Regions from separate parts of the Lysinibacillus sp. PWR01 genome, predicted to be linked through region 1. Evidence: riboswitches for the same ligand, from Rfam matches in the RefSeq annotation. Region 1 holds a riboswitch; the other holds the start of a gene.
What was found. Region 1 has a riboswitch for cobalamin ahead of ACEVFT_RS15590 (glutaredoxin family protein). Riboswitches for the same ligand answer to the same signal wherever they lie in the genome.

Region 1 (16,665 bases):
AAAGATTACAAGTGAAGAGGCATACGAAACGGCACGCTATGTTCTATTGGATACTTTAGGCTGTGGCATTTTGGCCTTACAATATCCTGAATGCACGAAGCTTCTTGGTCCAGTAGTACCAGGCACAGTCGTTCCTAATGGTACACGTGTTCCTGGAACTTCTTATGTTCTTGATCCAGTAAAAGGCGCTTTTAATATCGGGTGTATGATTCGTTGGTTAGATTACAACGATACTTGGCTTGCGGCTGAATGGGGGCATCCATCTGATAATTTAGGTGGCATATTAGCTGTGGCAGATTATTTAAGTCGCGTGCGTGTGGTAGAGGGGAAGGCGCCTCTTAAAGTGAAAGATGTTTTAGAAATGATGATTCAAGCACATGAAATACAAGGGATTTTAGCACTAGAAAATAGCTTAAATCGTGTTGGGCTAGATCATGTTCTGTTTGTCAAAATTGCAACAACAGCTGTTGTGACAAAGGCATTAGGAGGCACGCATCAGGAAATTGTCAATGCATTGTCCAATGCCTGGATTGATAATTCAAGCCTACGAACATATCGCCATGCACCGAATACAGGTTCTAGAAAATCATGGGCTGCTGGTGATGCAACAAGTAGAGCAGTGCAGTTAGCGATGATGGCTGTAAAAGGTGAAATGGGCTACGCAACGGCCTTATCTGCACCAGGCTGGGGATTCCAAGACGTTCTCTTTAATAAACAAGAATTAAAGCTTGCTAGACCACTGACATCTTATGTGATGGAAAATGTACTATTCAAGGTTTCTTATCCAGCTGAATTCCATGCACAAACAGCTGCTGAATGTGCCGTTCATTTACACCATGAAGTGAAAAATCGTTTACAGGACATTGAACGCATTCAAATTACGACACATGAATCAGCAATACGAATTATTGATAAAGAAGGGCCTCTTCTTAATCCAGCTGATCGCGATCACTGCCTTCAATATATTACAGCTATCGGACTTATCTTTGGTGATATTATTGCAAATCACTATGAAGATGATGTGGCAGCAGATCCTCGTATCGATGAGTTAAGAAATAAAATGGTGATTGTGGAAAACGCTCAATATACAATCGATTACCTAGATCCTGAAAAACGTTCGATTGCCAATGCTGTTCAAGTTTATTACAACGACGGCACATCATCTGAGCTTATTGAGTGTGAATATCCTTTAGGACACCGTTTCCGTCGTGAGGAAGCATTCCCTCAAATCATTGATAAATTCCAGCAAAACATCAGTACCCATTATTCACAAAAACAATTACGTAAAATTAATGAGGTTTGTGCTAATCAAGAGCTTCTTGAAAATAGTGCCGTCCATGAATTTGTTAATTTATTTGTTTAACTTTCTAGGCGATTCTGGACGTACTTATGGCGAGGCATCATTGATTATTAGGGGGTTTTTATAGATGGCGTGGATTGTAAATGAAGCGATAACACAAAAACAACTGGCTGAGCAATTTCAAGCGCTCATTAATCGTTCAACGATTTTGCAAATACCAGGCGCTCATGATGCAATGGCAGGTTTAATGGCTAAAAAAGTTGGCTTTGAGGCATTGTATCTTTCTGGAGCTGCCTACACGGCCAGCAGAGGCTTACCTGATTTAGGAATGATTTATTCCAATGAAGTGGCGCAGCGAGCGAACGATATTATTCGTGCTACGAATTTACCAATGCTCGTGGATATCGATACTGGCTTCGGTGGTGTACTAAACGTTGCCCGTACAGCGCGTGAAATGATAGAGGCAGGGGTTGCTGCTGTACAGCTAGAAGATCAAAATCTTCCAAAAAAATGTGGTCACTTGAATGGAAAAACGCTTGTTTCCCAGGAGGAAATGATACAAAAAATAAAGATGATTAAGCAAATAGCCCCTACTTTAGTGATTGTTGCCCGCACAGATGCGAGGTCTGTAGAGGGCTTAGAACAGGCTATCTTAAGAGCTAAAGCCTATGTAGCAGCTGGGGCAGATGCTATTTTTCCAGAGGCGTTACAAACAGAAAAAGAGTTTAAACAATTTGCCCGTGAGCTGGATGCTCCCTTATTAGCTAATATGACTGAATTTGGACAAACGCCTTATTATACCGCTAAGGAGTTTGAAAAAATGGGCTATTCGATGGTGATTTATCCCGTTACATCCATGAGAGTTGCAGCCAAAGCCTATGAGCAAGTGTTTACCTTAATAAAAAACACAGGAACTCAGAAAGATGCTATTGAGGATATGCAAACGAGAAGTGAATTATATGAAACCATTTCCTATTACAAATTTGAAGATTTAGATAGTGAGTTGGCGAAAACCATCTTACCGAAAGAGGAAATAAAGTAGGAGAAAAGTTGTTTTTCTCCTTTTCTTTCAAGGAGGGCTAGTATGGATAAACTAGAGGACAAAATGACCATCTTTACACCAGAGGACTTTCAAGATGAGGAAGAGCTTATCGCAAAAACGGCAGAGCTCTTCATTAAACAGGATGTCTCACCTAATACTACAGCTATTGAAAAGCATCAATATGAAGTTACTCGTCAGTTATTTCAAAAAGCAGGTGACCTTGGTTTACTAGCCATTGAGATACCCGAAGACTATGGGGGGCTGGCACTCAATAAAAAAATTTCAGGGCTCGTTGCAGAAAAAATGGGCTATGGCGGCTCATTTAGTGTCTCTTACAATATTCATGCAGGAGTCGGCACATTGCCCTATGTCTATTTTGGAGATGCGTCACAAAAGCACAGATACTTACCAAAGTTGGCCTCAGGTGAATGGATTGGAGCCTACGCACTGACTGAGCCAGACGCAGGTTCAGATGCATTACATCCCAAAACAAATGCGATTTTAAATGGAGATGGCTCTGCATGGATCTTAAACGGTGAAAAGCAATGGATTACCAATGCGCAGCTAGCAGATATCTTTGTTGTTTTTGCCAAAACAAGTGAAGGCATGACTGCTTTCATTGTAGAGCGTACCTTTACAGGGGTATCTGTGGGACAGGAAGAAGAGAAGATGGGCATTAAGGGATCTTCGACGGCTACCCTTATATTAGAAGATGTTAGCGTACCGAGGGATAATGTACTTGGCGAGGTTGGAAAAGGCCATAAAGTGGCGATGAATATATTGAATATGGCACGTCTAAAGCTAGCTTTCTCCAACATTGGCACTGCCAAACAGGCTCTACAATTAGCTGTGAATTACGGGAAGGAACGGAAGCAATTTCACAAGCCAATTGTTGATTTTACTATGATACAGGAAAAGCTAGCGGACATGGCCATTTCGATATATGGGGCTGAAAGTGCTGCCTATCGGACAGCTGGAGAAATGGATGATGCGATTGAGTTAGCTAGTAAAGAGTCGATGGTTCATAAAATAGCCGATTTCGCTTTGGAATGCGCCCTTAATAAAGTTAATTGCTCAGAAGCCCTTGGCAAAATTGTAGATGAAGCTGTACAAATACATGGTGGCTATGGCTATATGCAAGATTATGAGGTAGAACGATTGTATCGTGATGCGAGGATTAGCCGTATTTTTGAAGGGACAAACGAAATCAATCGTTTAACCATTGCGAAAATGTTATATAAAAAATATACACTCGCACCTTCTACGTATAATGCGCCTGAAGCCTATAAGACAGCTGAAATAAATCAGCAATACATCCAGCTTTCCAACTATTTAAGGCAAGTAGCTTTTACTGTCATTACAGACGCACAGATCCATTTGGAACAAGAGCAGGAATACATGCGTCTGTTGGCTGATATAGCAAAGGATTTTTATGTTATGGAAGCTTCTTTACTGAGAACTGAAAAAAACGTAAATGAAAAAACGAAACACTTGATGACTGATATCATCTGTCAGGAAGGCTACCGTAGAATAGAAAAAAGTACAATTGATATTATTTGTGCTGCTGAAACAAATGAACAAAAGCGAAAAATATGGCTAGATGCTATTCCACAACTAAACATCCCACTTCATCAAAATCTCTTTATGAAAAAGCGAGAGATTGCTAGAAGTATTATTAACAATCCAAAATCGATAAGTTAATTAAATAGGAGGGAAACGATAATGGTCGATACTTTTGCCAATGTAAGCAAGGAAGGTGCCATCACGATCATTCATTTAGATCATCCACCAGCAAATACTTTATCATCCGCATCGATTGAAAATCTTCGACTCATTCTCAAAGAGTTAGCTGTGGACGAACAAACGAATGCTATCATTATGACAGGCTCTGGACGATTTTTTGCCGCTGGTGCAGATATTAAAGAATTTGTTTCTACCTTTGGGCAACAGGAAAAAGCATTGCAGATGGCTGAGATAGGTCAAGCACTATGTGATGAGATTGAAGCCATGAAAAAGCCTGTTATTGCTGCTATTAATGGTCCAGCTCTTGGAGGAGGATTAGAGTTAGCATTAGGCTGTCATTTCAGAATTGCATCAAATAATGCCATTGTTGGTTTACCAGAATTAAAGCTTGGCTTATTGCCGACATTCGGGGGGACTCAACGATTGAGCAGAATCACGGGGCAAGCAAAGGCACTACAATTGATTTTAACAAGTAAACAACTAAGTGCCAACGAGGCACTACGATTAGGCATTATTCAACTGGTGACAGAACCAGAGGAGCTTCTGCCAACTGCAAAAGCGATTGCGCAGTCCTTTGTTGAGGGTAAAAGTATGACAAGTGTGTCCCGTACAATTGAATGTGTCATACAGGGCGGCAAAGATCATCTCCAAAATGGGCTAGAACTTGAACGAACACGTTTTGCAGAGTTGTTTTTAACAGAGGATGCTAAAGAAGGAGTTCAGGCATTTATTGAAAAAAGACAGCCAGACTTTAAACATTCTTAAAGGAGGGAATCGATATGACGAACGAAGTACTATTTTCTGTCAGTGATGGCGGTGCAGCAACCATTACACTAAATCGTCCTAAAGCCTTAAATTCACTTTCTACTGAAATGCTAAAGCCCATCGGAGAGAAACTGAAGGAATGGCAAGCAAATGACCAAATTCAGCTAATCATCCTAAAAGGAGCTGGTGAGAAGGGATTTTGCGCAGGTGGTGACATTAAAACACTTTATAAAGCTCGCTCCAGTCAGGAAGCTTTCAAAAATGCTGAAATCTTTTTTGAAGAAGAATATCAAGTAGATATGGCGATCTACCACTACCCTAAGCCCATTATTGCCTGCCTTGATGGCATTGTCATGGGAGGTGGGGTCGGGTTAACCTATGGGGCAAGCCACCGAATCGTTACTGAACGAACGAAATGGGCTATGCCAGAAATGAATATTGGCTTCTTTCCGGATGTTGGAGCAGGCTATTTCTTAAATCAAGCACCAGGCTATGTAGGATACTACTTAGCCTTAACTGCATCGGTCATCCAAGCTGCGGATGTTCTCTTTGCCAATGGCGCAGATTGCTACATGACAAGCGATCAGTTAGACACTTTCCTAGCGCGCATTGATCAATTAGACTGGCATACATTGGAGACCAGCACAGCTCTAGGCCAATTAATGGCGGACTATTCAAGTACACCTTTAACAAACAGTGATCTTGCCCACCTCCAACATAAGATCGATCAGCATTTTTCAAAATATACTGTGGAAGAGATAGTTGAATCCTTAGACAATGATCCAAGTAAATTTGCGCAAGAAACAAAGCAGTTCCTTCTATCTAAATCTCCATCATCGTTAAAGATTACGTTAAAGCAACTGATAGATGCTCAAGATAAGACATTAGAGGAATGCTTTGCGACAGATTTAATCTTGGCTAAAAACTTTTTAAGACATGAGGATTTCTTTGAAGGTGTACGCTCTGTCGTCATTGATAAGGACCGAAATCCACAGTATACCTATCAAACATTCAATGAATTTACAGATAAAGACCTAGAAAATTTCTTTCAAGATCGTAATGCGACAGTAAAAAAGTAAAAACAAGTGGATTTTCTATTGATAAACGTTGAAACCATCTACTATTTAAAAGGTAGATGGTTTCTTGTTTGTAGTGATGTGCGAAGTAAGTTAGCAAAGAGATTGATATGTTATACTATAAAAAACGGAATAACAGGATAAAGGTACAAATTCATAATGAGTTTGTTTAAAAGGGAAGTTCGGTGAAAATCCGGCGCTGTCCCGCAACTGTAATTCGGAGTACATTTTCAAAGCCACTGTTATGTCATGTAATGGGAAGGGAAAATGTGTGATGATCATAAGCCAGGAGACCTGCCTTTGTCTAGTACAGCCAAAAAACCTACGAGGATAGGGGGTGTTGAGTGTGACGAATTACCTTCATCATACTCATAGTGCGACAACCAAGAAAAGGGTCTCTATTCAGTATAGACGACTTATTTTATATTGGTTGAAGAACTATGTAGTATTTAAGTCATAGCTAGCATCTTACCTAAGGGGAAAGATGTTTTTTTTATGAACGAATAGGAGTGAACAAGATGACATCACATTCAATTTTATTTTATGAAAATCAGTTAAAGCAGCAAATAATGAACAACCTTTCTAGTGAGCACATGATTTCCCTACAAGTTTATATCAAAATATTAATACAAGAAAATCCTGATGATTACAAAAATATTAATTATGCCTATTTAAATATAAAACGTGAGTTAGTCGGGGCAATAGAATGCTGATAGATGAAAAAATTTTAGAGGATAGCATTGATATTGATCAACATACTCTATTTAGTAATTTGGATCATTTTGAGCTAGAGAGATGCTTTGTATTAGAATATTTAGAGAAACTTTTAAAGTGGAATAAACAAACACACGCTATTTCTGAAGAGAAACTTCAAAAGCTTTGGATGAAACTGATAAGAAAATATAAATTTTCTCTTGATGAATGGGAAAGAAATGCTGGAAATACGAATATTCACTCGTATCTTGTGAAAGAACAAGGGCATGGTCTACAAAAATTAATTCGTTTTTACAGGGACCGTCATGGAGTGAAATGGTTAGAAAATGCCTTTGATTATGGCATGACATTGCTAATGAAAGGTGGGGAAATGCCAGCATTAGAAATGTTTTTCCTCACAAATTTAATATGTTACAAGTGGCAACTAGACTACTTAGAGGATAAAGAAGTGCAATATTACTTTTCTCATTCAGTAAATGGGAAAGTGAAAGAGGTCTATGATCGTTTTAGGGCTTACGATAGAGAACAGAATCTATTAACTGCAACTAAATTATATAAGCTTTTATCCAAATATAATCCTCAATTTCATACAAATTCTGCTGCAACGCCGGAATTTTATAAGGAATTGGCCCTGTTTATTGTAAAGCACTAATAGATGTTCGTAGTGTCAAACAGTCTATTTTTCTTCAGAATATAGACTGTTTCCATAGCTATTCAAGATTATTTTAGGCATTCTATAAATGAATAGTTTTACTGTAGATAGAATTTAATAGAAAATCTCGTACATCGTTTAAAATATCTATTTTGTTTAGGTATAAGTAATTAGTGATAATCTATTTCGAACTACATAATCAAAAATACTGAATAATCCAAAAATAAAGAAGTTTAGAATCTAGATTTACTTTTCATTTGAAGGATGGTAAACTTAAAACTATTGAACAACAACAATATATTGTGTTCGTTTTACTAAGGTACTACTATATGTAGTTTAAAAGGGAAGTTCGGTACAATTCCGACGCTGTCCCCGCAACTGTTAAGCTGACGATGATAGCATCCACTGTGCATGCGCATGGGAAGGAAATCAGAGAATGAAGCAAAGCCAGGAGACCTGCCTTTCTAAAACAAATTAATCATTTCTTCGGGGATTAAGAGATGGGAACGTCGGTATTTTTAGTATGTTAACGTTTCCATTTTAGCTATCTCTCTTAAAGAGATAGCCTTTTTATTTTATGAAAAGAGGGATTTCTATGAAACTTTATACGAAAACAATTTGTCCAAAATGCCTGTGGGTAAAATCTGAATTACAACGTGCAGGACTTGAAGCAGAAATTGTTAACATTGATCACGATGAACAAGCTAAGCAAACCATTATAGATGCAGGTTTTTTAAGTGTGCCTGTTTTAGAAATGAATGAAACCTTTATAGGAGATGTTCAGGAAATTGTTTCTCAAATTGAGTTGATTACCCTATGATCGTTTATGCAAGTCGTACAGGCAATGTCCGAAATGTTGTATCCAAATTAAAGGCAGAAGCTATCGAGCTCTCTGAAGAATTGCGACTGAATAAGCCGTATCTTTTAATTACCTACACAGATGGTTTAGGTGACATTCCAGCGAAGGTGCAACGCTTTTTAGAAAAAAACAGAGATTTTTGTAAAGGAGTAGTTGCCAGTGGCAATAGTAACTTTGGCCATCATGTATTTGGCGCTGCTGGTGAGAAAATTGCTACTACCTATCATGTACCCTTAGTAAGGAAATTAGATTTACGAGGCAATCAAACAGATTATGAAGCAATACAAACGTTTTATGAAACGAGGGTAATGAGATGAAAACCTATTTAAAGCTTAATAATGACGTACTGAATCGTTATAGTACAACTGGATTACTTGAGTTAGAAAAAGATCGTGAAGCTACGCGCCGCTACTTTTTAGAGTATGTCAACGTACGTTTGCGTTATTTTATAGATATTGAGGAAAAAATCCGCTATTTAGTTGATGAGGGCTACTATGAGAAAGCATTTATCGACATGTACGAAATGGAATTTATTAAGAAGTTGTATAAAAAAGCCTATGATTATAATTTCCGTTTCCCATCCTTTATGAGCGCCAGCAAGTTTTATGATAGCTATGCTATGAAAAGTCGTGACGGCGAAGAGATTTTAGAAAAATATGAGGATCGTATTGTTATTATTGCTTTGTATTTAGCTCAAGGCAACACAGCTTTAGCAGAACGTTCTGTCGAAGCGATGATGGAAGCCTATCAACCTGCCACACCAACTGCATTGAATAGTGGCAAGAAAGCACGTGGTGAATTAGTAAGCTGCTTTAAATTATCAATGGATGACTCCATGAATAGTATTGCCGAAAACATTGGCTATTGTTTAGAGCTATCACGCCTTGGTGGTGGGGTTGGGGTCAACTTAACAGATTTACGCCCTTTAGGGGATCCAATTAAAGAGATACTGAATCGTGCAAGTGGTGTCATCCCAGTTGCGAAACTGTTAGAAAATTCTTTCAGTTATTCGAATCAGCTAGGGCAACGAAATGGCTCTGGTGTTGTTTATTTAAATATTTTTCATGCAGATATAGAAAATTTTATTTCATCCAAAAAACCGAATGCCGATGATAAAATTCGCCTCGCAACCCTTTCAACAGGAATTATTATACCTAGTATTTTCTTCGAACTGATGAAACGCGATAAAGATATTGTTTTGTTTAGCCCATATGATATATATAAAGAATATGGCAAACGTATGTCTGAGATCTCCATCTCAGAAATGTATTACGAGCTACTTGATAACCCTAAAATTCGTAAAATCAAACGTTTGAATGCACGTAAGCTTTACACAGAGGTGAAAAAAGCACAATTTGAATCGGGCTATCCGTTTGAAATCTTTGATGATAATGTCAATAAGGTACATCCTTTAAAAAACATTGGTCGCGTAAAAATGTCCAATCTATGTACCGAAATTCTGCAAGTGCAAGAGACAAGTATCATTACGGACCAAGATCAACCAAATGACTATGGACTCGATGTATCGTGTAACTTAGGGTCTATTGATATCCATGCAGCAAGTAAAGTCAATGATTTCGGCGCATTAGTCGATACAGCCATGCACTTATTAACGAATGTATCGCAAATGACACATATCAAGAATGTACCGTCAGTTGCAAAAGCCAATCAATTAATGCATTCTGTAGGGCTTGGCTGTATGAACCTTCATGGGCATCTCGTGACGGAGGGCATCTTGTACGGCTCAAAAGATTCGATTGATTTCATGGATCACTTTATGGAAGCGATGAACTATTACTCACTGAAATCTTCGATGGAAATGGCGAAAGAAAAAGCTGCAACCTTCTACCGATTTGAGGACAGTGATTATGCATCAGGTAGCTATTTTGACCAATATATAACTAAGACTGAAGAAGAGCTATCACCTGTTGTGTTGAAAGCACTTGGCAATATTCCAATCATTACGAACAAGATGTGGGAAACGTTAAAGCAGGATGTAATGCAATACGGTCTATTCCATTCCTATCGTTTGGCTATTGCTCCAACTGGCAGTATCTCATATATTCGTAGCTGTACGGCTTCAATCGCACCATGTACAGAGCGCGTAGAGGTTCGTGATTATGCTGATAGTAGAACGATTTATCCAATGCCTCATTTAACAAATGACAACAGCCATTTATATGTGGAGGCATATGATGTAAATCCGTATGATTTAATTGATTTATACGCAGCTTCTCAAAAACACGTTGACCAAGGTATTTCCATGACGCTTTATGTGACGGACAATTGGACAACCGAACAATTGGCTAAAGTATACATTTATGCATGGGTAAAGGGCATTAAATCCGTTTACTATGTTCGTCAACGATTACAAAGCTTAGAGGAGTGTGTAGCATGTCAAATATAATCTATGAGGCCGTCAATTGGAATAAAGCAACAAGTGAGCTTGCCCAAATATTTTGGGATCAGCAATGGAAGCAAATTTGGTTTCCTGAAGAAATTGCGGTCAGTAAAGATATTAAGCAATGGAAAAGCTTTGAGCATCAAGACACATATAAAAAAGTATTTGCAGGATTAACCTTACTAGATACTGTACAAACAAATATAGGGATGAATCGTGTTGCCGCTTATACAGACGATTTACAGGAGAAGGCTGTCCTAACTGTTTTTGATGCATTTGAGGCCATCCATGCCAAATCTTACTCTTATATTTTCACAACGCTTTGTACAAATGAAGAAATAGACGAGCTATTTGAGTGGGTCAAGAAAAATGAATTCCTACAGTATAAGGCAAATAAAATTGCAGATATTTATAATAGTATTGAAGAAGGCAATCCAGAGAGTTTATGGAAAGCAATGTTCTCATCCGTCATGCTCGAATCCTTCCTTTTCTATTCTGGCTTTTTCTATCCATTGTACTTAGGAGGACAAGGCTTCCTACGAAACAGTGCTGAAATTATTTCACTTATTTTGCGCGACGAATCTATCCATGGTGTAGCAGTTGGATTTTTTGCTCAAAATCTATTCAAGCAATTTTCAAAGGAAAAGCAAGAAGAGCTACATTTATGGGGCTATGAGCTATTATTAGATTTATATCAAAATGAAATGAAATATACCGATGATATTTATGCGGAAACAGGATTATCGCCTGAAGTGAGAGCGTATGTACGTTATAATGCTAATAAAGCACTAATGAATGTCGGCTTCGAAGCCATGTTCCCAGAAGAGGAAGTCAATCCGATTGTGATGAATGGTATTCGTAATGAAGGCTCCACATATGATTTCTTTTCACAAAAGGGTGCTACCTATGCCAAGGCAAAAGTTGCGCCAATCACAGATGACACATTTAATTTTAATCGTTAAGGATGAAGCACAATGAATCTAGAAGTAAAAATCAAAAAAATTCACGATGATGCCATGCTACCAATGCAAGCCAACCCTGGTGATGCGGGCATGGATCTCTATTCCATAGAAGCCATAGAGATCCCAGCAGGCGTAGCCAAACTCGTTAAAACAGGTATTCAGATTGAATTACCTAAGGGAACGGAAGCACAAATTCGACCTAGAAGTGGACTAGCATTAAAGCATAGTGTAACTGTACTCAATAGCCCAGGCACAATAGATGAAGGCTATCGAGGCGAAATCGGCGTTATTTTAATCAACCATGGTCAAGAACCATTTATCGTAGAAAAATCCATGCGTATTGCCCAAATGGTTATTCAATTTGTTCCATCCATTCAATTAGTGGAAGTAGACGAATTATCTCAAACGGTCCGTGGGGCATCTGGATTTGGAGCAAGTGGCACGAAATAGCGTGGCTATATACAAATAGAAACTTCATAAAGATTGCTTAAAAATCCTGCGAAGATGCAGGATTTTTTTGTTGTCATTTATAATAGCAGAAGGAAATGTTAGGGTTCTTATGGAAGAAATGCACCATACTTTTATAAAAAACAAAGGCAGTAAGGTCGAACAGCCGGCAAACTTCACATGGTCTGTCCACAGCACCGTGATTGGAGGTTATTATAAAATGGGCCAATATGATTTCCTCAATCAAGAAGGCAGCAGCATAGCTCATTTTGATCTCTATTCATTGGTACAATCCTCAGACAAACCTTTGACTGGAAAGCCAGACGTTTTGATTTATGATGCAACGGTTGACCAATGGCATGTGTTTAACAAAACAGATAGTGATGCCATTTTTCCGTTAATGGGAACTGCTGCGAGAAATGGCTTTGTGACAGTTATTAGTAATACCGTTCCATGATTTTGTAAATCCATTAAAAACGCTTTAATGAATGAATAGAAGAGCACATATATTAGTACGAATGATATGTGCTCTTCTTTATTTTGTTATTTAAGGAGAAGAGTTTATTCTATTAAGATAGTGAGGATAAAAAATGAATAGGAAGAATGAAAAATACTCTTTAACAGAAGATGAGCTGGAGGTATTTGAAACCTCTTTTCAGTATGGGAATTTAAAGAATGCTAATTATGTTTTTGTTGGGATGGAGGAAGGATTAGGGCGTTTTGGTTATCAAGAAAACCTAGAGGGCAGACTAAATTTTTTAACGAAGCACAATCATTATGTGCATTACATCGATGCTGAACAGGATTATAGAAACGGATGGTATGTAACAGATATTGAAGATTCACCTGCGCTCCTGACAGCCATCAATAGTAGTTTAGAAAATAGAGGAATCCCTATAAGCTGGGAAGTTGATAGAAAAATTTACCCAACCATGAGAATGCAAATTCGTTTAGCTAAGCTACTGGAAACAAATATGGATTTCTCTACTCTGGATTTATTTCAAAGTAATACAGACTATTCTTCGTATCCCTTACATACTAAAGACGGAGCAACCGCAATGTTTGATTGGTACCCTCTACCAAAAAGAAGTAAAAATGATTTTCCCTATATAGTTTCTGGAAAGTTTGACGATTTGAAATCCTATTATAAATATTATGATACTCAAGACACAACTCGAATAAATATTATTAAAAATATGTATGATACGTTGCCATTAAATATTAGTTTCGTTTATGTAGGCATACAAAGGGGAAAATTTAAATTACAAAAGCATTTTGAAGATGTGTTAGGGTTCCAGTTTGCTCCTTATAATACAGGCTTAGTGCCTGCTAGCTTTTCTACACGAATGGACCCTAGCCAGAAGCCTAAGCCTTTTAGTATAGGTCAAAGAATACGAGATGATGGTCACAGACAATTAGCCGTCATGACACCTTTTTGGGGAATGGGTCAATTTGGATTCGACGATATAAATGCAATGGCAGCTTGGGTTTATGAGAAACAAAGCCAATTCAATCTTGCTTAAACAGTTGAATTTGTAAGTTATGGAGAAGAAGAGATTACATTAAAATTGGATTCGGTCTGTCTATAGAGACCTAAATGCAGGAAGAAAGATAGTAGTAAGCTTAAAAACAAGTTAACCTTTGTTAAAGGCTAACTTGTTTTATTTTGAGAAGGGCTAATCATTTTTATTTAGAAAAGTACTAGGCATTACGACAAGAACTACTGTACCGCGAGCACAAAGCGTATCCTGAGCGTAAACTTCGGTTTCAACCTTCCATTTTTTCGGATGAATTTCTTCAACAGTCCCAATTGCTTTTAATGGAACATGTTGTGGTGTTGGCTTGAGGAAATCTACATTAAGGTTAGCCGTTACAAATCGAGGTGGCTCCGCTCCATCACCAATTTCATGTCCATTTTTACGATGCAATGCAAGCGCAGCTGACCCTGTTCCATGGCAATCAATTAATGAAGCAATTAAACCACCGTAAATAAATCCTGGAATACCCATATATTTTGATTCAGGTGTATAGATGGTGATCGTCTTTTCTCCTTGCCAACCCGTGCGCAGATGATGACCATCATCATTCAGTCGGCCACACCCATAACACCAAGCGATGTCATCTGGATAAATATCTTGTATTGCTCTTTCTACGCTTAATTCTTCCATTTTGCTCTCCCCAATACTCTAGTATTATCTGTTTCTAAACGAGCGTTAATCATTTAAGTATAATTAATTATTTCCATTCCATCAACAAAATTCTAAATATTCTATCTATTTTAAATTATTTAAACTAGAAGCATAACTATGAAGAAAACTCGGTTTGGCACTCCCATAAAGTTGGACAAATTTTATTAGTGACAGGTGGGGAGGGCTGGTATCAAGAAGAAGGGAAGTCGGCACAGCTTTTAAAAACGGGAGATGTCGTGAATATTCCACCGAATGTAAAACGCTGGCATGGTGCGACAAAAGAAAGCTGGTTTGTTCATTTAGCCATGACACTTGGTGAAACAGAATGGCTAGAACCAGCATTGGATGAATGGTATACTAAACTATAAAAAGAAAAACGTAACGGATTACTACTTAATTCGTTACGTTTTTCTTTTACCGCGCTGAAGTAGTAATAGAAGGAGACAAAAGGTATGTCATTAGGAAATATAATCGATTGTATTTGTAAGGAAGCAACAAATAGAGACAGTAAAAAATTAGAGCAATTACTAGAACAACTGTATGATTATGAGAGTCCCAAAATACTTGATATTTTCCCTTATCAGATAAAAAGTAATGAAAAATATAGTCAAGTAGAAATATTCTTCGATAAATTAGAGATGATCGATTTCCAACAAAAAACGCAGAATTATCATGCATATCAAAAAAGCCTAGAAAAATTTGAGAGATTTTTTGAATTAATCTGGTTAAGATCATCTGAATTTTATGCATTTTATTATTTACCAGAACCTTTATATAAGGATCAATTGTATTATAAAATCTACGAGAATGAGTGGAATCAAATTATACCTAAAGATCTTACAGAAGGAATTTTATTAAACATTGATGAGTACTCTATGTTAATTTCGCTCATTAAATTAGCTGTTTCGGACCATCTCTATATACATTTCATTATACTTGAGGAGAATATTGTCTTTAGTGGGAACGGATTAGCCTTTTTGATCTATAGCCAACATAATCTTGATTTATTGGAAAAGATAGCTAATACTGAAGGGCTCTATATCCGTTGATCCCATCCGATACGCCAAGAAACAATTAATTTGTAGCTAGTTGACGGTATTTTGCCGTTGACTAGCTTGAAATTTTTGTATTTGTATCGTCTGCATGACTTTACTAATTTTTTTGAAATGGATAAAAGTGTTGTAATTCAGAACATAAAATCATAATATAAGAATATAGTTATATAGTGATTAATTTACCTTTCATCTAGGTGATTTTATTATAAACAAAATATAAGAAAATAATTATATAAGGAGTGGAGATAAATGGAAAACACACTAATTGAAAAACAATTAAAAGCAGCAGCTGATTTAAATCGCATTAAATTGCTTGCATGTATGAAAAATGGGGAGGTATGTGTATGTGATTTTGTGGATGTGCTAGGCATATCACAACCAGCAGTTAGTCAACATCTACGAAAATTAAAGGAGGCTGGCATTATTACGGAACGAAAAGTAGGGACTTGGAAACATTATCGTTTAGTAGAGGAGCAAACGCCATTGATGAAGGGCATTTTAGCACAAATTCAACCTTTAAACGGGTGTAGCTGTGGCACAGATTGTTGCGATGTAAGGGGAACTGATCATGAGTAATGATTCTTTAACCAAGCAGCTTTCTTTTCTAGATCGTTACCTCACCCTTTGGATATTCGTTGCGATGGGAATAGGTGTTGTATTAAGTATCACCATGCCTAATGTTGGTGAAGCTTTAGAGTCCATGTCTATTGGCACAACGTCCATACCAATTGCAATCGGGTTAATTGTCATGATGTATCCACCATTAGCGAAAGTAAAATATGAGGAAATGTGGCGGGTCTTTAAGGATTGGAAAGTGCTTTTGCTATCCCTTTATCAAAACTGGTTACTCGGACCGTTCTTAATGTTCTTTTTAGCCATCATCTTCCTACACGATTATCCAGAATATATGGCTGGACTTATTATGATTGGTTTAGCTCGCTGTATTGCAATGGTCATTGTATGGAATGATTTAGCACGTGGAGACCGTGAATATGTAGCTGGGTTAGTTGCCTTTAACTCCATCTTTCAAATCGTAACGTATTCAATTTTTTCTTACTTTTTCTTAAATATATTACCTGAATGGTTTGGTTTAGAGAATTTCGAAGTATCTATTTCCATGTGGGAAATTACTAAAAGCGTACTTATTTTCTTAGGTATACCTTTTGCTGCAGGGTTCCTCACACGTTGGATAGGGATTAAAGCAAAAGGGAAACAGTGGTATGAGGAAAAGTTCTTGCCGAAGATTTCACCACTGACTTTAATTGCACTGTTATTTACGATTGTGATGATGTTTGCCTTAAAAGGTGAGCAAATAGTTGAACTACCACTCGATGTAGTACGAATAGCTATTCCTTTATTTATTTACTTTGTAGTGATGTTTGCTGTTTCATTCTTCTCTTCACGTAAAGCAGGTGCATCTTATCCTGTCACAGCCGCTCTTTCTTTTACAGCTGCAAGTA
Region 2 (16,665 bases), on a different contig from region 1:
TGAATTCGCGAAAGACGCAGCACCGTCACTTACATTCTAGTGACCTACCTATAAAAGCGGAGAGGACACCCCTCTCCGCTATAAAAAACATAAAAATAATACCGATGGGGGTAAAGAGATGTCAATTCGAAAATGGAGCGCATCACAAGTAGCTAAAAAGGTTATTCACAATGAAGAGTTGTTTATTTTAGATGTTCGTAATGCGGATGCATTCGAAGATTGGAAAATTGATGGACATCGTTTTGAGTACTTAAATATACCGTATTTTGAACTGTTAGATGGTATTGAGTTTATTTTACCGAAAATTCCAGCTGATAAAGAAGTATTAGTGGTTTGTGCTAAAGAGGGGTCATCATTGATGATTGCTGAGATGTTATCAACAGCAGGTCGTGATGTTGCTTACTTAGCTGGAGGTATGAAATCTTGGAGTGAGTATCTAGAGCCGATCAAAGTTGGCGATTTAACAGGTGGAGGCGAGCTTTATCAATTTGTTCGTTTAGGAAAGGGTTGTCTGTCTTATATGGTCCTTTCTGAAGGTGAAGCAGCTATTATTGATGCTGTACGTTTTATAGATGTATTTATAAACTTTGCAGAGCATAAAAACGTCCAAATTAAACATGTTTTTGATACACATTTACATGCTGATCACATTTCGGGTGGTCGCCATATCGCAGAGATGACAGGCGCAACCTATTATTTGCCACCTAAAGACGCTGAGGAAGTTGTGTTCCAATATACTCCGTTAGCTGATGGAACAAATGTTCAAATCGGAGCATCAAAAATAGACGTAGGAGCCATTTATTCTCCGGGCCATACAATTGGCTCTACTTCATTTGTTGTTGACAGCAAATATTTATTAACAGGAGATATTTTATTTATCGATTCAATCGGACGTCCTGATTTAGCTGGCCTTGCTGATGATTGGGTTGGGGATTTACGAGAAACGCTTTACAAGCGTTATCGAGAATTGTCTGATGACCTTATTGTCTTACCAGCACATTTTATGATTATTGATGAGCTGAATGAAGATGGAACGGTTGCGAAACGACTAGGGGATTTATTTGTACAAAACCATGGTTTAAATATTCAACATGAAGAAGAATTTAGACGTGTGGTAACAGATGAATTACCTCCACAACCAAATGCTTATCAAGAAATCCGTCAGGTGAATATGGGGAAAATAACACCTGCGTTAGATGAGCAAACAGAGATGGAAATTGGACCAAATCGCTGTGCTGTACGATAAAGCATGCTAAAGTGCAATGAGTATGCATGTATGCTTATTGCATGTAAATTTCGTGAATTGAAGGCGCTCATCCTTCATGAAGATATAAAACAAGAAGAACCGGCAAAATCGCTTACAACCTTTGCCGAGTCGAAGGAGATTATGATGAAATCAAGTTTACAACTAGATGCAAAAGGCCTTTCATGTCCAATGCCTATTGTGAAGACAAAAAAAGCAATAGATACCCTAATACCAGGGGAAGTTTTAGAAGTTCAGGTGACGGATAAAGGAGCTTTAGCGGATATTCCTGCTTGGTCAAAAGCTGGAGGCCATATCATTTTAGATCAATCTGAAGAGGCTGGCGTCATTACATTTTTCATTCAGAAAGCATAGAGCTGATTGAGGGTTGTCTATTACAGTAGAACAACCCTTCTTTCCTTTTGTTGAATACAGCCAGAAAGAAGGAAAAATAAATGGATATTGCATGGATCTTAACCATTTTACTTATTGGTTTTCTTGGTTCATTTGTTTCAGGGATGTTAGGTATTGGCGGTGCCATCATCAATTTCCCAATGCTACTCTATATACCGCCATTACTAGGCTTTGCGGCCTTTTCGGCACATGAAGTGTCAGGGATTAGTGCGATTCAAGTACTTTTTGCTGCTCTTTCTGGTGTTTGGATCTATCGCAAAGGCGGGTATTTAAATAAATCACTTATTATTTATATGGGGAGTGCCATATTAACGGGAAGCTTTATAGGTAGCTTCGGTTCAAAATTTTTATCAGAGTCTGGCATTAACATTGTCTATGGAATTCTTGCATTGATTGCAGCTGTGATGATGTTCATACCGAAAAAGCAAATTGATGATCAACCGATGCAGGCTGTTACATTTAATAAACCATGGGCGGTCCTATTAGCTTTCATTGTGGGTATCGGTTCCGGGATTGTGGGGGCAGCTGGTGGATTTTTATTAGTACCAATCATGCTTGTTGTCTTAGGTATCCCCACTCGTATGACCATTGCGTCAAGCCTTGCTATTACGTTTATCTCCTCGATAGGGGGTACCATTGGAAAATTGATGACAGGACAAGTTGAATATTATCCAGCCCTCATCCTAATTGTATCTAGTCTAATAGCGGCTCCTCTAGGTGCGAGAATAGGGGGCAAGTTAAATACAAAATTCCTACAAATTATTTTAGCGGTTCTTATATTAGCGACGGCTATTAAAATTTGGATGGATATATTATAAGGGGGTATGGTAATGAAAATTGAAGTTTTTTCCGATTTTACATGTCCATTTTGTTATATTGGTAAGCGAGAGCTTGAACGGGCAATTGACATTGCAGGCTATACAGGACAAGTGGAAATAGAATATAAAGCATTTCAAATAGGCCTGGATACACCGAAATTGAATGCACCATCCTTTTATGAGGCGATGGCTAAAAAATATGATGTTGTGCTAGAAGAAGTGGAAAATATGGTCGAGGGTATAGCTATGAGAGCAACGGAAGTTGATTTGCAGTATGATTTTGCTAAGATGACAACAGCGCATACGGAAAAGGCTCATCGTTTAGCGAAGTGGACGCAGCAATTTGGTAAAGCAGCCGCTTATACTGAAGCACTAATGGCTGGTTATTTTAAAGATGGTGAAGATTTAAATAACGATGAATTTTTATTAAATGTTATTGCGCAATTGGATTTGGCTAGAGAAGTTGCGGAGGGAATATTAGCTTCAACTGATTTTAGTGAAGAGCTAGACAAGGATCGCTATGATGCACAGCAACTTGGCGTGCGGAGTGTACCGTTCTTTGTATTTGAAAATCGTTACGGTATTAAAGGTGCTGAGCCGAATGAAGTGTTTGTGCGAACTTTGCATCAAACTGCTGAAATAGCTGGTATTCAGCCAACTGTAACGATAAATGGTAATGGAGAATCGGCATGTGCTGATGGCCAATGTAAACTATAAAAACTTTAAAAATGTCGAGTGCATATTTGTACTCGACATTTTTTGATTAGAAATAAATGTATACTACAAGAGGTATTAAGTCTTGTTTTCTGTGTTATAGAACAAAATTAAATGTATAATTTAACCATTTTTATCATCTGAATGGTTCTATTTTATTGTAGTGTGAGAAAAATCACATCCAATAAATTGTTATGTTGCTAAAATATAAGTGAGAATACAAAGGGGGGTATTATAGATGAAACCTATAGTAGCGGGAGTAGCAGGAACAGTACTGTTAGCAGGCGCCATTTTTGTTGGGACGTTTGTCAGTGACAAAATTTCAGTTGATTCAAATGCGAGTGAGAAAGAAGCGACAGTGCAAACGCAATTACCAACAACAGCAGCTGCTCAGTCAGTGGTCTATGCTCCGCCGAGTATTGATGAAGTACCAGATGGTCCAATGAAAGAAGCAATATTATATGGCTATGAACTTGTTAATAACACGCATGTTGCGGCAGATGAGTATGTAGGAAACCAACTATCCTGCACAAGCTGTCATGCAGGTGCTGGCTATGACGAGCAAGCCTCATCATTAGTAGGTGTAATGGCAAATTATCCACAATACATTGGACGCTCAGGTGGTGTGGTTACAATAGAAGAGCGCATTAATGGCTGTATGGTTCGCAGTATGAATGGTAAAAAATTTGAAATGAATAGTGATGAGCTGGAGGCTATGGTAGCGTATTTCGCGTATATTTCTGAAGGCGTTCCAATTGGCGCAAAACGTGAATGGGCAGGCACTAGTGATATGAAAAATGTCCCGATTCCGAATGTTGCCGACGGTGAGGAGCTTTATGCACAGTCATGTATAGCCTGTCATGCGGCTGATGGCGCTGGTACTGGTGCCAATACTGGTCCAGCTTTATGGGGAGATAATTCCTTTAATGATGGAGCGGGTATGGCACGTATGTCAAAAATGGCTGGTTATATTCAAAATAATATGCCAGTAGGTGCAGTTGGGACTTTAACAGATCAAGAAGCTGCTGATTTAGCTGCCTTTATTTTATTGCAAGATCGTCCAGAGTGGGCAAACCATGAAAAAGACTGGCCAAAAGGCGGGCGCCCAAATGATATCATGAATAAAGAAAAACGCGAACAAATTAAAAATGGTACGATTGATTGGGAAAAAGTACTGTCTACAAATTAACGAAAAGGGATGCTGTGTGAATGGCATCCCTTTTCGCTTAATTAAAATTATAAGCTGTAACAATTTTATCTCTGTTCGTTGTGATATCTGTAAAATATTCATATAAGCAAATGCCAAGGAATGATCCACTTACATTAAAGACATTAGAAAAACCGCTATTCTGAAGGGCCATGACAGCATTATAGCTACGTTGACCAGATCGGCAATGTACATACACTGGTTGATCCTTCGGTATCTCATTCATTCTTTCCCGAAGTTCACTTAAAGGTATATTGTGCGCATTGATAAGATGACCACATTCAAATTCATTCTTTTCGCGTACGTCTAGGATGTAGGCATGATTTTCAATGAGTTTTCTTACTTCATCAACTTTTACCTGTTTGAAGTGTCCGTGTAATAGATTTTGAGCTACAAGAGCTGCCAAATTGACAATATCACGAGCAGTGCTAAACATTGGAGAATAGCTTAACTCTAGTTCCTTCAAATCTTCTAAAGTACCGCCCATTGTGATGAGGGTAGCTATAACATCAATCCGTTTATCTGCATTACCCTTACCAATAGCTTGGGCTCCAAGGATTTTACCAGTTGGTGTTTCATAAACAAGCTTGAAGTGAAGTGGATTACTATTTGGCATTAAACCTACTTTGTCAGGAGCTATCAAATAAACACTGTTTGCCTGGAATCCATTTGCTAGGGCTGTTTTTTCGTTCAAACCCGTTGTTGCACATACAAGGTCGAAAATTTGTACACTTGAAGATCCGATGACTCCTTTGTTGTGTTGAGGGATGTTATACATATGATTAGCTGCAGCACGTGCTTGTCGTTGAGCGGGACCAGCTAAAGCGAGGCGCGTCTGTTTATGGGTAAGCTGATGGAAAACTTCAATCGCATCTCCAACGGCGTATATGGAAGAATCAGATGTCACGTAATTAGCATCAACTTGAATACCTCCGAGTTCACCGATTGTTAGCCCGGCCTCTTGAGCTAAGCGGATTTCAGGGCGAACACCAATTGCTAATACAACTGCTTGTGCTTTCAATTGTTTGCCCGAATTCAACGCCACATAATCTGGTGCAACTTTTGCAAGACCGTCATTGACAATGACTTGAACTCCTTTATCAGTCATTTCTTTGTGTAATATTTGAGCCATGTCATAATCAAAAGGGGCCATAATTTGTTGCCCGAATTCAACTAGAGATACATTATAGCCTGCTAGCTTCAAATTTTCCGCTACCTCTACACCAATGAAGCCCCCACCGATCACTGCAATATCTTGTACATTATCTGTTTGTAGATATTGATTTAAACGGTCAATATCCACCACATTTCGAATGGTAAAGACGTGCTTAGAATGAATGCCCTCTAAGTCAGGAACGATAGGACTTGCTCCTGGGGATAGCACTAACGTATCGTAACTTTCCTCATAATCTCTATTCGTTTTTAAATCCTTAATGGTGATGGTTTTTTGCTTTCGATTAATGTGTACAACTTCTTGCTGAACACGAGCCTCGATATTGTATTTTGTTTGAAAGCCTTGAGGTGTCATTAAAATTAATTTGTCGCTATTTTCAACAATCCCGCTTAAATGGAAGGGTAGAGAACAATTAGAGAATGAAACATTCGGCCCTTTTTCGAACATAATAATTTCTGCCTTTTCATCGAGACGGCGAATACGTGCTGCTGTGGAGGCACCACCTGCAACGCCACCAACTACTAAAAATTTTTTACTCAATTGTAAACACTCCTTTTCTTAGTAAATACATAATGGGGTATTTAAAAGCTATTAAATAAGGGTTTTGTTTCAAATTACTAATGAATTATATAGTTTTAATACTACAAATAAATAATATACCCTTATAGGTATTTTATCAAGGTATAGACTTAATAAATTTTCCGAGGTGTTCCTTGTTAAAGAAAGTTGGTGCACAAATTTGCTATACTAGCGGTAGTAGGAAATGGAAATGGCACAGGGGGTGACACTGTTGATCTTTTTGAAGTTTTTAATCCAAATCCTTGTAGTATCGGGTTTGATTTATATTGTGAGTGGACGATTAATTGGCTCAAATATCAATTTTGTGCGAAGAGTGCTTTCAGTCGTTATTAGCGTGACATTAACCTCTTTTGTTTACTGGTATTCTTATCTGCGCCATACAGATTTTTTGTCAGAAACGATGATGCAAACAGTTACAGAGGTAAGCACACTGATTTGGATTGGAAGTATGCTACTCATTTCGATGTTGCTTTATTTGGTATTTGAGCTTTTTGACCCAAGTGGCATTACAAATGGAGATCGCCGTAACGGCCAAAAATCTTTATTATTGCGATTGCGTAGCTATTGGCGACAGCAGAAACGTCTGCGTCAGGTATTAAAAATTGCTGTTACAAACGGTGTCGTACAAACGATTAAATATGCGAGGCAACGGGAAAATGAAAAAGAGCTTGCGATTGCTTTGCGAGCAACACTAGAACAATGTGGTGGGATTTTTATCAAATTTGGCCAGGTGCTCTCCACACGAAAAGAACTTTTTTCACCTATTTTTATTGATGAATTAGAAAGGCTTCAACACCGAGTAAAGCCTTTACCGGAGGAGCAAGTGAAACAAATTTTAGAGAGGTCTCTTCCACAATCCACGGACGAAATATTTAGTCAATTTCAAATGGAGCCCATTGCAGCAGCTTCTATTGGTCAGGTGCATAAAGCGCGGCTTAAAAATTATGAAGAGGTGGTAGTCAAGCTATTGCGTCCAGAGGTAAAGGGAATTATGCGCGATGATCTTGAAATTTTAGAGGAATTTGCTAATTGGCTATCCACAAAATCGACCTGGGCAGAATCATTAGGCTTTCGAGAGCTGGCTGGTGGATTTGCAGATGGACTACGTGAGGAGATTCATTTAGATATTGAAGTACGTAATACGCTACAGGTGAAGAATGCGCTAGCGAAAAGTGATTACAAGGTTCGAATTCCTAAAATATTTACGCCTTACAGTAATGAAAATATCATTGTGATGGAGTATATTCGCGGACAAAGTGTGGCAGATGGGGCATCTGAGTTCAATCGTTTGTCTATTGATCGTAGGTCGTTTGCAAGAACAGTACTGTATTCATTTTTTGAGCAGATGCTATTCTCTGGTATTTTTCATGCAGACCCACATCCAGGGAATATCCACATAGATGAAACAGATGGCACGCCAGTCTTGCTTGACTTTGGGGCAGTAGGACGCTTAGGTGCAACACAGCAAGAAGGCTTGAAGTTATTTTTGATGGGCATTCAGCTGAATGATTCAAGCGTTTTATATGATGGTTTAACATTATTAGTGGAAAATGCTGATCATGCAGAACGTGCAAGAATGGAGCAGGCAATCGATCAAATATTACTGAAAATTTCCTATGTTGACCGTATACCTACTGAAGAATTAATTCATGCGCTATTTACAGTGGTAAGAGATTTTGGACTTGCATTTTACCCAGCGGTGGGATTGGCTCTCCGCTCCTTAGTGACGCTAGATGGCACACTACGGGTAATTGATTCACGTTTTGATATTTTTACAGAGGCAAAGGATTTTTCTGCTACATATATGCGTGCCTCTTTCCTAAAGCCATTTAAAGAACCGATGGCAACTAAGGAGCGTCTGCAAGAAGAATTATCCATGCTTATACCAACTTTACGTAAAATGCCTAGAAGAGTCGATCAGCTCATTCAGCGGGTTGAAAGTGGAAAAATCATTTTACATCATGATGTTTTTTCGGATGAACATAATGCCCGTTTTATTACACATTTGTTCTCTCGATTTGTATTGCTGCTGGTGGGGATAACCTTTGGTATTATATCTGTCGCTCTCTTAGCTATTTCACAATTTATCCATGATTCTTATGCGGTATATTTGAACACAGCGGCTTATTTAGGTTTATTTTTATGTGCTATTTTGTTAGTGAGATTATCTATACAAGCATTAAGGTCAATGAAGCAGTAGGTAGGGGAATTTTTCCCTACCTTTTTTATTTGATACCATGAAATATTACAAAATCATTACAAACTATTAGTTGGGTCTAATGTCGAATTAGCTAATAGTTTCCTTGTGTAGAAGAAAACGGTGTTTTGTAGAATAATGTAGTTTAAGTGCGAATGTTACAGAAATATTTCGAGTTTTACTAATGTATTAAATAGACATGAAATAGTATAAAAGTTATGTAGAAAATGCTAAACTTTAAAAGGCTAAAATAAATATAAGAACATTTGATTAAAATAGAAATCGTTCAAGTGATTACATAGAATATCGAGAGCGAAATTGATAGATGAAGGGAAATGAAGGTAACGTGGCTAAGCGTAACAAATGGCGTAAGTCGATGGTGCTAGCATTGGCACTAGCTGGCGGCTTATTATTTAATACAATTCAACCAACAGAAGTACAAGCCGAAGAAACTTCTCAACAAATGATCGAGAAAAAGGCTGAGATAGATGCACAAATTAAAAAATTACAAGAAGAACTAACAAAATTACAACAAGAGATCGACGCAAAAGTAAAGGTATTTAAACAAGTGCAAGCTGATATTAAAGAAGTGGATGCTAGTATTGTTGAAACACAAAAACGCATCGAGCAACGTTCAAAAATTTTAAGTGAACGTATGGCTGCATACCAAGCACAAGACAACACTGTAGGTGTTTATTTAAACGTAGTTCTTGAAGCAAAAAGCTTTGCAGATTTAATGGACCGTGTCGTAGCGGTAAAAACATTAATGGATGCTGACCAAGAATTAGTGGATCAACAGGAAGCGGATAAAGCAAGCTTAGAGCAACAAAAAGCTACATTAGATGAAAAACAAAAAGAACTTCAAAAACAATTCCAAGAGCTTCAACAAAAGGAAAGCGAAATGGAAGTGAAGAAAGCTGAAAACGAAGCGAAATCACTTGCATTAAAAGCTGAAATTGCAACGAAACAAGAAGAAGAACGTTTAGAAGCAGAGCGTAAAGCAGCTGAAGAAGAAGCAGCTCGTTTACGTGCTCTTCAAGCAGCTACACCAGTAGTACAAGCAACTCAAAATAATGGTGGTGGCGAACCACAAAAAATTATTGTTGGGTCGGGAGCTGGTACTGTCTCTTCAGGAGATGCCATTTCTACAGCTAAACAATTTTTAGGACGTCCATATGTTTGGGGTGGTAGCAACCCATCAACAGGTTTTGACTGTTCAGGTCTTGTACAGTGGTCTTATAAACAAGCAGGTGTTTCTTTACCACGTACAGCATCACAACAATATTTAGCAACACAACGCGTTTCAGCAAGTGAAGCACGTGTTGGAGATTTAGTATTCTTCAGCTATGGTTCAGGTGTAGCACACGTAGGTATTTATTTAGGTAACAACACGATGATCGATGCTCAAAACAATGGTGTTGTAATTGAATCACTTGATTGGTGGAATCAATACTTAGTAGGCTTTGGTCGTATTCAATAAGCCTCACTATCATATAGACGATTGACATACGGAAAAGGTCATCTTTGTAGAGAAAAAAATACAAAGATGACCTTTTTATGTTGATTTTGAAGAGAGACTTTCGAACATATAGATTGCTATCAAATTTTAAAATTTACTTTGATGACACCTGTCTCTTTTAAAGCAATAAAGAATATAATAACAAATGGGCCAACGAGTAAACCGATAATACCAAATAACTGTAGACCTATGAACATGGCAATTAATGTCGGCAAAGTAGATAACCCGATATGGTCTCCCATTAATTTAGGCTCGACTACTCGACGAATAATCAGTAAAATAGCAGCTAAGATGAATAATTTTACAGCTATAGATGTGTTTCCCATCAAAAGGTGATAGAGCCCCCATGGCGCTAAAATAATGATGGAGCCTAGGAATGGTACAATATCTATTAACCAGATAATAATCGTCATCGTTACCGCATATTTCGGTTGGATTAATAGCAGTCCAATGAGTGTGACGCCTCCAATGATAAAGCTTACAAATAAGTGCGCCTTCATATAGCCAAATGTTGCATCTTTTAAGCGATTTAAAATAATTTTTATCTTTTTTGCCGTATTTGGCTTTAAATATTTATAAGTGATTTGCTTTAACTTAGGCAAATCAAGCATAAATAGGAATAGAGCAATCATATAAACGAGAAGACTGATAAATAGGCTGGGAATCTCTGAAAAGAATGCTGAAACTTTGCTATAATTAAAGAAGCTTAAAAAGAATTCTTCAACTTTCTTAATGAAATCCATTGTGGTTTTTTGAAGCGAAGCACTTACTTCAGGTGGAAAGTCTTCTGTGTATTTAGAAATATTTTCTTGCATATGAAGCCACATATCTGATAGCTTGGAAATATAATAGGGAGCTTGCTTAGACAGTAAAATTATTTGCGTCATGATTTGTGTAATGGAAAGATAGCAAATAATAGATATAACAATAACACTCACTATGTAAATAAAAGCAACTGCTATTTTCCGTGACATTTTCCATTTCCGCTTAAAGAACATGACAATTGGTTCTAAGAAAAATGCACTAATCCCAGCGAATATTAAAGGCATGGACACAGGGATAACAAAATAGGCAGCTATAAGTAGGGATAAAATCACAATCAACCGAAAAATCAATTTCCTAGCATTAAATTTATTCATAAACTCACCTTCTTTGCGAAAAAAATTAAGTTAAGTGTACCATAAATCAAATTTTATTACGTTCTGAAACAATAAAGGTAGGGATAAATTATGGAAAAAGAGATTCTGCAACTTTTTAATAATCTAACAGAGCATGATCGCGATATTCAATATGAATCTTACGAGGAATTATTGAAGATTATGCAGGAACCCGTAGATTGGACATATGCAGTTTGGGAACAGCTAATAAAAGCACTTACATACAAAAATGGATATTCTCGTGCACGTGCTGCACAAATTTTATGCGCTTTAGCTGCAAAAAGTGATCCAGAAGAAAGGGTATTGGAGGATTTCTTAAAGATTTGGGCTGTGACTTATGACGAACAATCCGTCACAGCAAGGCATGCATTACAAGCAATTTGGAAAATTGGGCAAGCAGGACAGGTACAAAGAGATCTGGTTGTGTCATATCTAGCTAAAAGATTTCAAACATGTATAGATGAAAAGCAGCCATCTCTCATTCGACAGGATATTATTATGTCATTTAAAAAGCTATATGATCAAACAAATGACTCGAAATTATTAGACATTGCCCATCGTTTAATTAATGAAGAGCAAGATGCTAAATATAAAAAGAAGTATAAGTCAGCCATCCGTTCAAAGTAGCGAGATGGTGTTTTTTTGGGCAAATTCTTTGATGATCTGTTGACTAGTCAACTATAATAAACGAAAAACTATAAGGGGTTATGGCATGAGCATTTATAATTATCTAGTACGGAAGCCTAATGGTGAAATTTTATCGATGGAAACATATCGTGGAAAAACAATGTTAATTGTTAACACGGCAAATCAATGCCGATTTACATATCAATTTGAAGATTTACAAAAAATGTATGATAAATATGGGAAAGAAAATTTTGTAGTCCTTGGCTTCCCCTGTGATCAATTTGGTCATCAAAATCCTGAAGATGGGGAGGAAACTAAGCATCTTTGCAAGGTGAACTATGGAGTCACATTCCCGATTTTTGAGCTTGTACAGGTAAATGGTGAGGCTACACATCCACTCTTTAATTATTTAAAGTATGAAGCGGATTTTCGCGAATTTGGTAAGGCAAGTATGCAGGAGAAAATGCTTGCTGAAGCAATTGTTCAACTTGCCCCAAGCTTTTTAGATGGTCGTAATATTCGCTGGAACTTTACAAAGTTTCTAGTAGATGCTGGTGGTAAGACTGTCGCGCGCTTTGAGCCAACGGATTCTCAGCTCGATATCGAACAGGCAATTGAAACACTATTATAGTCTATAAATTTTTTTAATAATGTAAAAACTTATAAAATGGTTTTAAATTTTCTCTTATAGTAGAAATATTGCTGTATGTATAAAGTTATCCATGCGCAGCACAACTATTTTTTCTGAAACATATATGATAAACTGCTTTACAAATGAATTATTCTTGCAGAATAAAGGTGCTAGTTAGCATAATCGGGAATCCGGTGAAAAACCGGAGCTGTTTCCGCAACTGTAAGTACAGCCATTATAAAGATTTACCACTGTCTCAAAGAAGATGGGAAGGTTCTTTATAACTCATTCGTTTCATGTAATGAACTGTACAAGCCAGGAGACCGACCTTTATTTGAACGTATAAAAACTTCTCGGAAGCTAGGAGGATATACGGCAAAAACATAGGCTAAGTCGAGTTTGATGGCGATCATTATGTTATTTTTGTCGTTCCTTTGCAAAAGGAGCGGCTTTTTTTATGCCTTTCATGTAAGAATTTTTCATTATAGAAAGTAGGGGGGACAGCAAGTGAAAAAAGATGCACGTTATTCTTGTTATCCATTTATGCGTGAGAAAGCTTCAACGGTCGATTTTGAAATTCGAACGGATAGCCTCACAACACATCTAGGAGTTGCATTAGCTGCAGTAAAAAAAGAGGATATTCAAGTTGTTGCAGAGGATTTAATGCTTATTTTACCTATGGCTTATCATGTCAATGGCTCAGTTCGTGGAAAACTAGCAGTAACTGAAGAGGATTTATCTTGGTTAAGTGAGCGTTATGACTTTTACGTTGGTCATGTGAAGGAAGAGATTCAAAGTTTTGTTTTACCTCAAGGAACTGAGGCCGCTGCTGCTTTACATCTTTGCCGCAGTGAAGCAAAAAAATCATATCGTACCTTACACAAAGTATCAGAAGAACGAGAGGTTCCTGCTATTCTTTTCGATTACCTTGGCTTATTAGCTAATGTATGTTTTGTCATGGCTGTTTTTATGAATCAGCAAGCAGGAATAGCTGAAATACCGTTTATTAGTAAATCATACCCAATGAAAAAGAAAAAGGAGAATAATAATGAAGAAAGTATTTAAATTCCAATGGCTATCAGTGCTCTTGCTTGCACTGATATTAGCAGGCTGTGGCACTGCTGAAGATACAAAAAACAAAGATGCTTCACAGGATACACAACACACAGAGAAAACAAGCTATAAAGTGACAGATGACCGTGGTGTTGAAATAGAGTTTAATGAAGTTCCAAAAACAGTTGTATCATTACAACCAAGTAATACTGAAATCTTGTTTGCTCTAGGTGTTGGCGATAAAATTGTAGGGGCAACTGAGTACGATACTTACCCAGAGGAAGCACAAAAAATTGAACGTGTCTCTGATACTATGAATTTTAACAGTGAACGGATTTTAGCGTTAAAGCCAGATGTTGTCATTGCTTATACAATCGGTGATAAGGATGCACTAAAGCCGCTTGAAGATGCAGGAATTAAAGTGTTTGTTATTCAATCTGCGACTACTTTCGATGATGTTTATGGAGATATCGAACAAATTGCTGCTGTGATGGATGTTGCTGATCAAGGAAATAAATTAAACGAAGAGATTAAAGCGAAAATTGCTGAAGTACAAACGAAGGTGAAAGACGTAAAGACGCCGAAAAATGTTTATTTAGAGGTTAGCCCTAAGCCAGACATTTATACAGCGGGCTCTAGCACTTTCCAACAAGAAATACTAGATGCAGCTAATGTTAATAATGTTTTTTCTGAATTGAATAGTTGGGCGCAAGTTTCTGAGGAAGATGTGATTGCGAAAAACCCAGACGTTATTTTAACGACAGTAAACTATACAGAAGATCCAATAGGAGAAATTCTTGCGCGTGATGGTTGGAATACTGTGACAGCTATTCAAAACAAAGCGGTATTATCTCTTGATACAGATATCTCGAATCGACCTGGTCCACGTATTGGTGAAGCTGTAGAATTAGTAGCGAAGGCTGTATATCCAGAGTTATTTAAATAAGAAATGTTTCCATGCTAGCTGTAAGCCTTTCAGCTAGCATTTTTGATGTGGTTTTAATTATTACCTAGCGTGAAAATTGGAATTAATTTAGTTTGTTCTTTAAAATAAAAGTAAGTATGCTCGATCATTTTAGGAGGTGTAGTGATTGGAACAATTAGAGACAAAGGCGATTCCATTTGAGGCAGTCTATAATTTCCGAGACATGGGTGGATATAAGACAAGTGATGGACGTAGGGTAAAGAACGGTTTATTTTACCGCTCAGCCGCTCTTGGGAAAATGACACTGGCGGATAAAGAGCTATTTGAAACGTTAGGGATTAAAACCATTTTTGATTATCGTGATAACAGTGAGGCGTATCATAATCCTAACCCTGTGTTCTCACACGCTCAATATATTCAAATTCCAGCGAAGGGCAATCATTCTTTTGAAATGCCTACAAATGCTGGGGGGAGAGATTTCTATAAAGTAGTGAGCCCTGAAATGTTCCGGGATTTTTATGCACAAATGCCGTTTAATAATCCTTCATTTAAAGAGTTAATGCTAACTATTCAAAACCCTGATAATTTAGGACTTGTTCATCATTGTGCAGTCGGAAAAGACCGAACAGGGATAGGAGGGGCCCTTATATTGCTAGCTTTAGATGTCCCTGAGGAGACGATTATGGAAGACTATTTAGATACGAATATACATTTACGTCCAATGGTAGAAAGAATGGCTCAGGCTATTCAGCATCAGTATAATGACCAAGAGCTACAGCAATTTTATGCATTAATGTCCGCTCGCGAGGACTATTTACAAGCAGCATTAGAAGCTATGGATCGCCGTTACGGTTCAAAGATTGGGTTTTTAGAGCAGGAGTTTGGCCTAACAATTGAAAAACGAGAGCAATTGCAATCCTATTGCTTAATTTAAAATGGCCCCTTTCACACTTAAGTGAAAGGGATTTTTTACGTGGAAGCGCTGTCTTCCTATAAACCTCTTTACAGTCTGAAAATTTGTGATAAGATACAATAGATTTTTAAGAAAATATAGGAGAAGTGAAAGTATTGGCAGACACAATTAAAGAGACAAATAAGTTAAGTTTATTCCATTTAACATGGCCTATCTTCTTAGAAGTATTTCTATTTATGTTGATGGGACTAGCCGATACTTTTATGCTCAGTGCCTTATCAGATAATGCTGTATCAGGAGTAGGTGCAGCCAATCAATATATCCATATAGCCATCTTGATACTGGAAGTAGTGGGCAATGGTGCATCTATTGTTGTTTCACAGTATTTAGGTTCAAGACGCTTTTTTGAAGCAGCGAAGATATCGGCGTTAGCGGTCACAATGAATTTGGTCGTTGGACTTTTAATGAGTATTTTATTTTTCTTCTTTGCGAGACATTTGATGACGATGATGAACTTGCAGGGAGAAGTACTCCACTATGCACAAAGTTACTTAGTCATCATTGGGAGTTTTATTTTCCTACAGGCAATTATTAATGCACTTGCTGCAATTATTCGTGTTCATGGTTGGACAAAACAAACTATGTACGTATCATTTGGCATGAACGTCTTACATGTTGTGCTAAACTACGGTCTTATATTTGGGAATTTAGGTTTACCAGAGCTTGGTGTGAAAGGAGCGGCTATTTCCTCTGTCATTAGCCGCGCTTTAGCTGTACTAGTATTTTTCTGGTTGCTATATCAGGTAATGGAAGTGCGCGTGAAGTTACAATATTATTTTGAGTATTCAAAGGAATATGTAAGGAAAATACTAAACATTGGTTTACCATCTGCATTTGAGCAGGTACTTTATCAGTTTTGTCAGATCATCTTTTTATATTATGCGACTTACTTAGGCGCAGAAACACTAGCAGCACGACAGTATGCTATGAATATTTCGATGTTTACGTATTTATTTGCAATTGCCATTGGTACAGGAACCGCCATTATTATTGGTCGTCATGTAGGTGCAGGAGAGAAAGATGAGGCGTATCATCAGCTATGGAAAAGTGTTCGTGCAGCATTTGTTTTTACGATTATTATGGTCGCGGTCGTTACGATTTTCCGTAAGCCCCTCATGCAAGTTTTTACTGATAATCCAGAGGTCATTAAGATTGGAGCGTCCGTGTTAGCTCTAAGTATTTTACTAGAGACTGGCCGCACGATGAATATCGTTGTTATTAACTCTTTACGTGCTTCTGGAGATGCCAGATTCCCTGTGAAAATTGGTTTTCTATCGATGGTTTGCATGAGTCTTCCGCTTGGCTATTTATTTGTATTTGTGTTGGATTGGGGCTTGGTCGGAATTTGGCTAGCGATTTCAGCAGATGAATGGGTACGTGCAATTATCGTATACTTTAGATGGAAAAGCCGTAAATGGGAGCGTTATGCTCTCG

Region 2: another riboswitch for cobalamin. It lies ahead of ACEVFT_RS21100 (hypothetical protein); the one in region 1 lies ahead of ACEVFT_RS15590 (glutaredoxin family protein).

What each region holds. Positions count from the first base shown of each region.
Region 1 is NZ_JBHERJ010000073.1:165,152-181,816, reverse strand. It holds gene prpD (2-methylcitrate dehydratase) at 1-1,363, shown strand, start outside; gene prpB (methylisocitrate lyase) at 1,428-2,342, shown strand; gene ACEVFT_RS15615 (acyl-CoA dehydrogenase family protein) at 2,385-4,043, shown strand; gene ACEVFT_RS15610 (enoyl-CoA hydratase-related protein) at 4,065-4,850, shown strand; gene ACEVFT_RS15605 (enoyl-CoA hydratase/isomerase family protein) at 4,865-5,929, shown strand; cobalamin riboswitch at 6,054-6,242, shown strand; gene ACEVFT_RS15600 (hypothetical protein) at 6,445-6,639, shown strand; gene ACEVFT_RS15595 (hypothetical protein) at 6,633-7,292, shown strand; cobalamin riboswitch at 7,593-7,770, shown strand; gene ACEVFT_RS15590 (glutaredoxin family protein) at 7,888-8,112, shown strand; gene nrdI (class Ib ribonucleoside-diphosphate reductase assembly flavoprotein NrdI) at 8,109-8,468, shown strand; gene nrdE (class 1b ribonucleoside-diphosphate reductase subunit alpha) at 8,465-10,558, shown strand; gene nrdF (class 1b ribonucleoside-diphosphate reductase subunit beta) at 10,546-11,514, shown strand; gene dut (dUTP diphosphatase) at 11,527-11,964, shown strand; gene ACEVFT_RS15565 (hypothetical protein) at 12,182-12,418, shown strand; gene ACEVFT_RS15560 (hypothetical protein) at 12,552-13,484, shown strand; gene ACEVFT_RS15555 (PaaI family thioesterase) at 13,638-14,129, opposite strand; partial or broken gene ACEVFT_RS15550 (cupin domain-containing protein) at 14,285-14,518, shown strand; gene ACEVFT_RS15545 (hypothetical protein) at 14,603-15,199, shown strand; gene ACEVFT_RS15540 (ArsR/SmtB family transcription factor) at 15,455-15,781, shown strand; gene arsB (ACR3 family arsenite efflux transporter) at 15,774-16,665, shown strand, end outside.
Region 2 is NZ_JBHERJ010000090.1:4,479-21,143, reverse strand. It holds gene ACEVFT_RS21160 (DsrE/DsrF/DrsH-like family protein) at 1-40, shown strand, start outside; gene ACEVFT_RS21155 (MBL fold metallo-hydrolase) at 119-1,246, shown strand; gene ACEVFT_RS21150 (sulfurtransferase TusA family protein) at 1,388-1,618, shown strand; gene ACEVFT_RS21145 (sulfite exporter TauE/SafE family protein) at 1,699-2,475, shown strand; gene ACEVFT_RS21140 (DsbA family oxidoreductase) at 2,488-3,192, shown strand; gene ACEVFT_RS21135 (c-type cytochrome) at 3,428-4,378, shown strand; gene ACEVFT_RS21130 (FAD-dependent oxidoreductase) at 4,416-6,110, opposite strand; gene ACEVFT_RS21125 (ABC1 kinase family protein) at 6,361-8,349, shown strand; gene ACEVFT_RS21120 (C40 family peptidase) at 8,693-9,826, shown strand; gene ytvI (sporulation integral membrane protein YtvI) at 9,946-11,004, opposite strand; gene ACEVFT_RS21110 (hypothetical protein) at 11,095-11,649, shown strand; gene ACEVFT_RS21105 (glutathione peroxidase) at 11,735-12,280, shown strand; cobalamin riboswitch at 12,429-12,626, shown strand; gene ACEVFT_RS21100 (hypothetical protein) at 12,788-13,345, shown strand; gene ACEVFT_RS21095 (ABC transporter substrate-binding protein) at 13,329-14,279, shown strand; gene ACEVFT_RS21090 (tyrosine-protein phosphatase) at 14,425-15,192, shown strand; gene ACEVFT_RS21085 (MATE family efflux transporter) at 15,327-16,665, shown strand, end outside.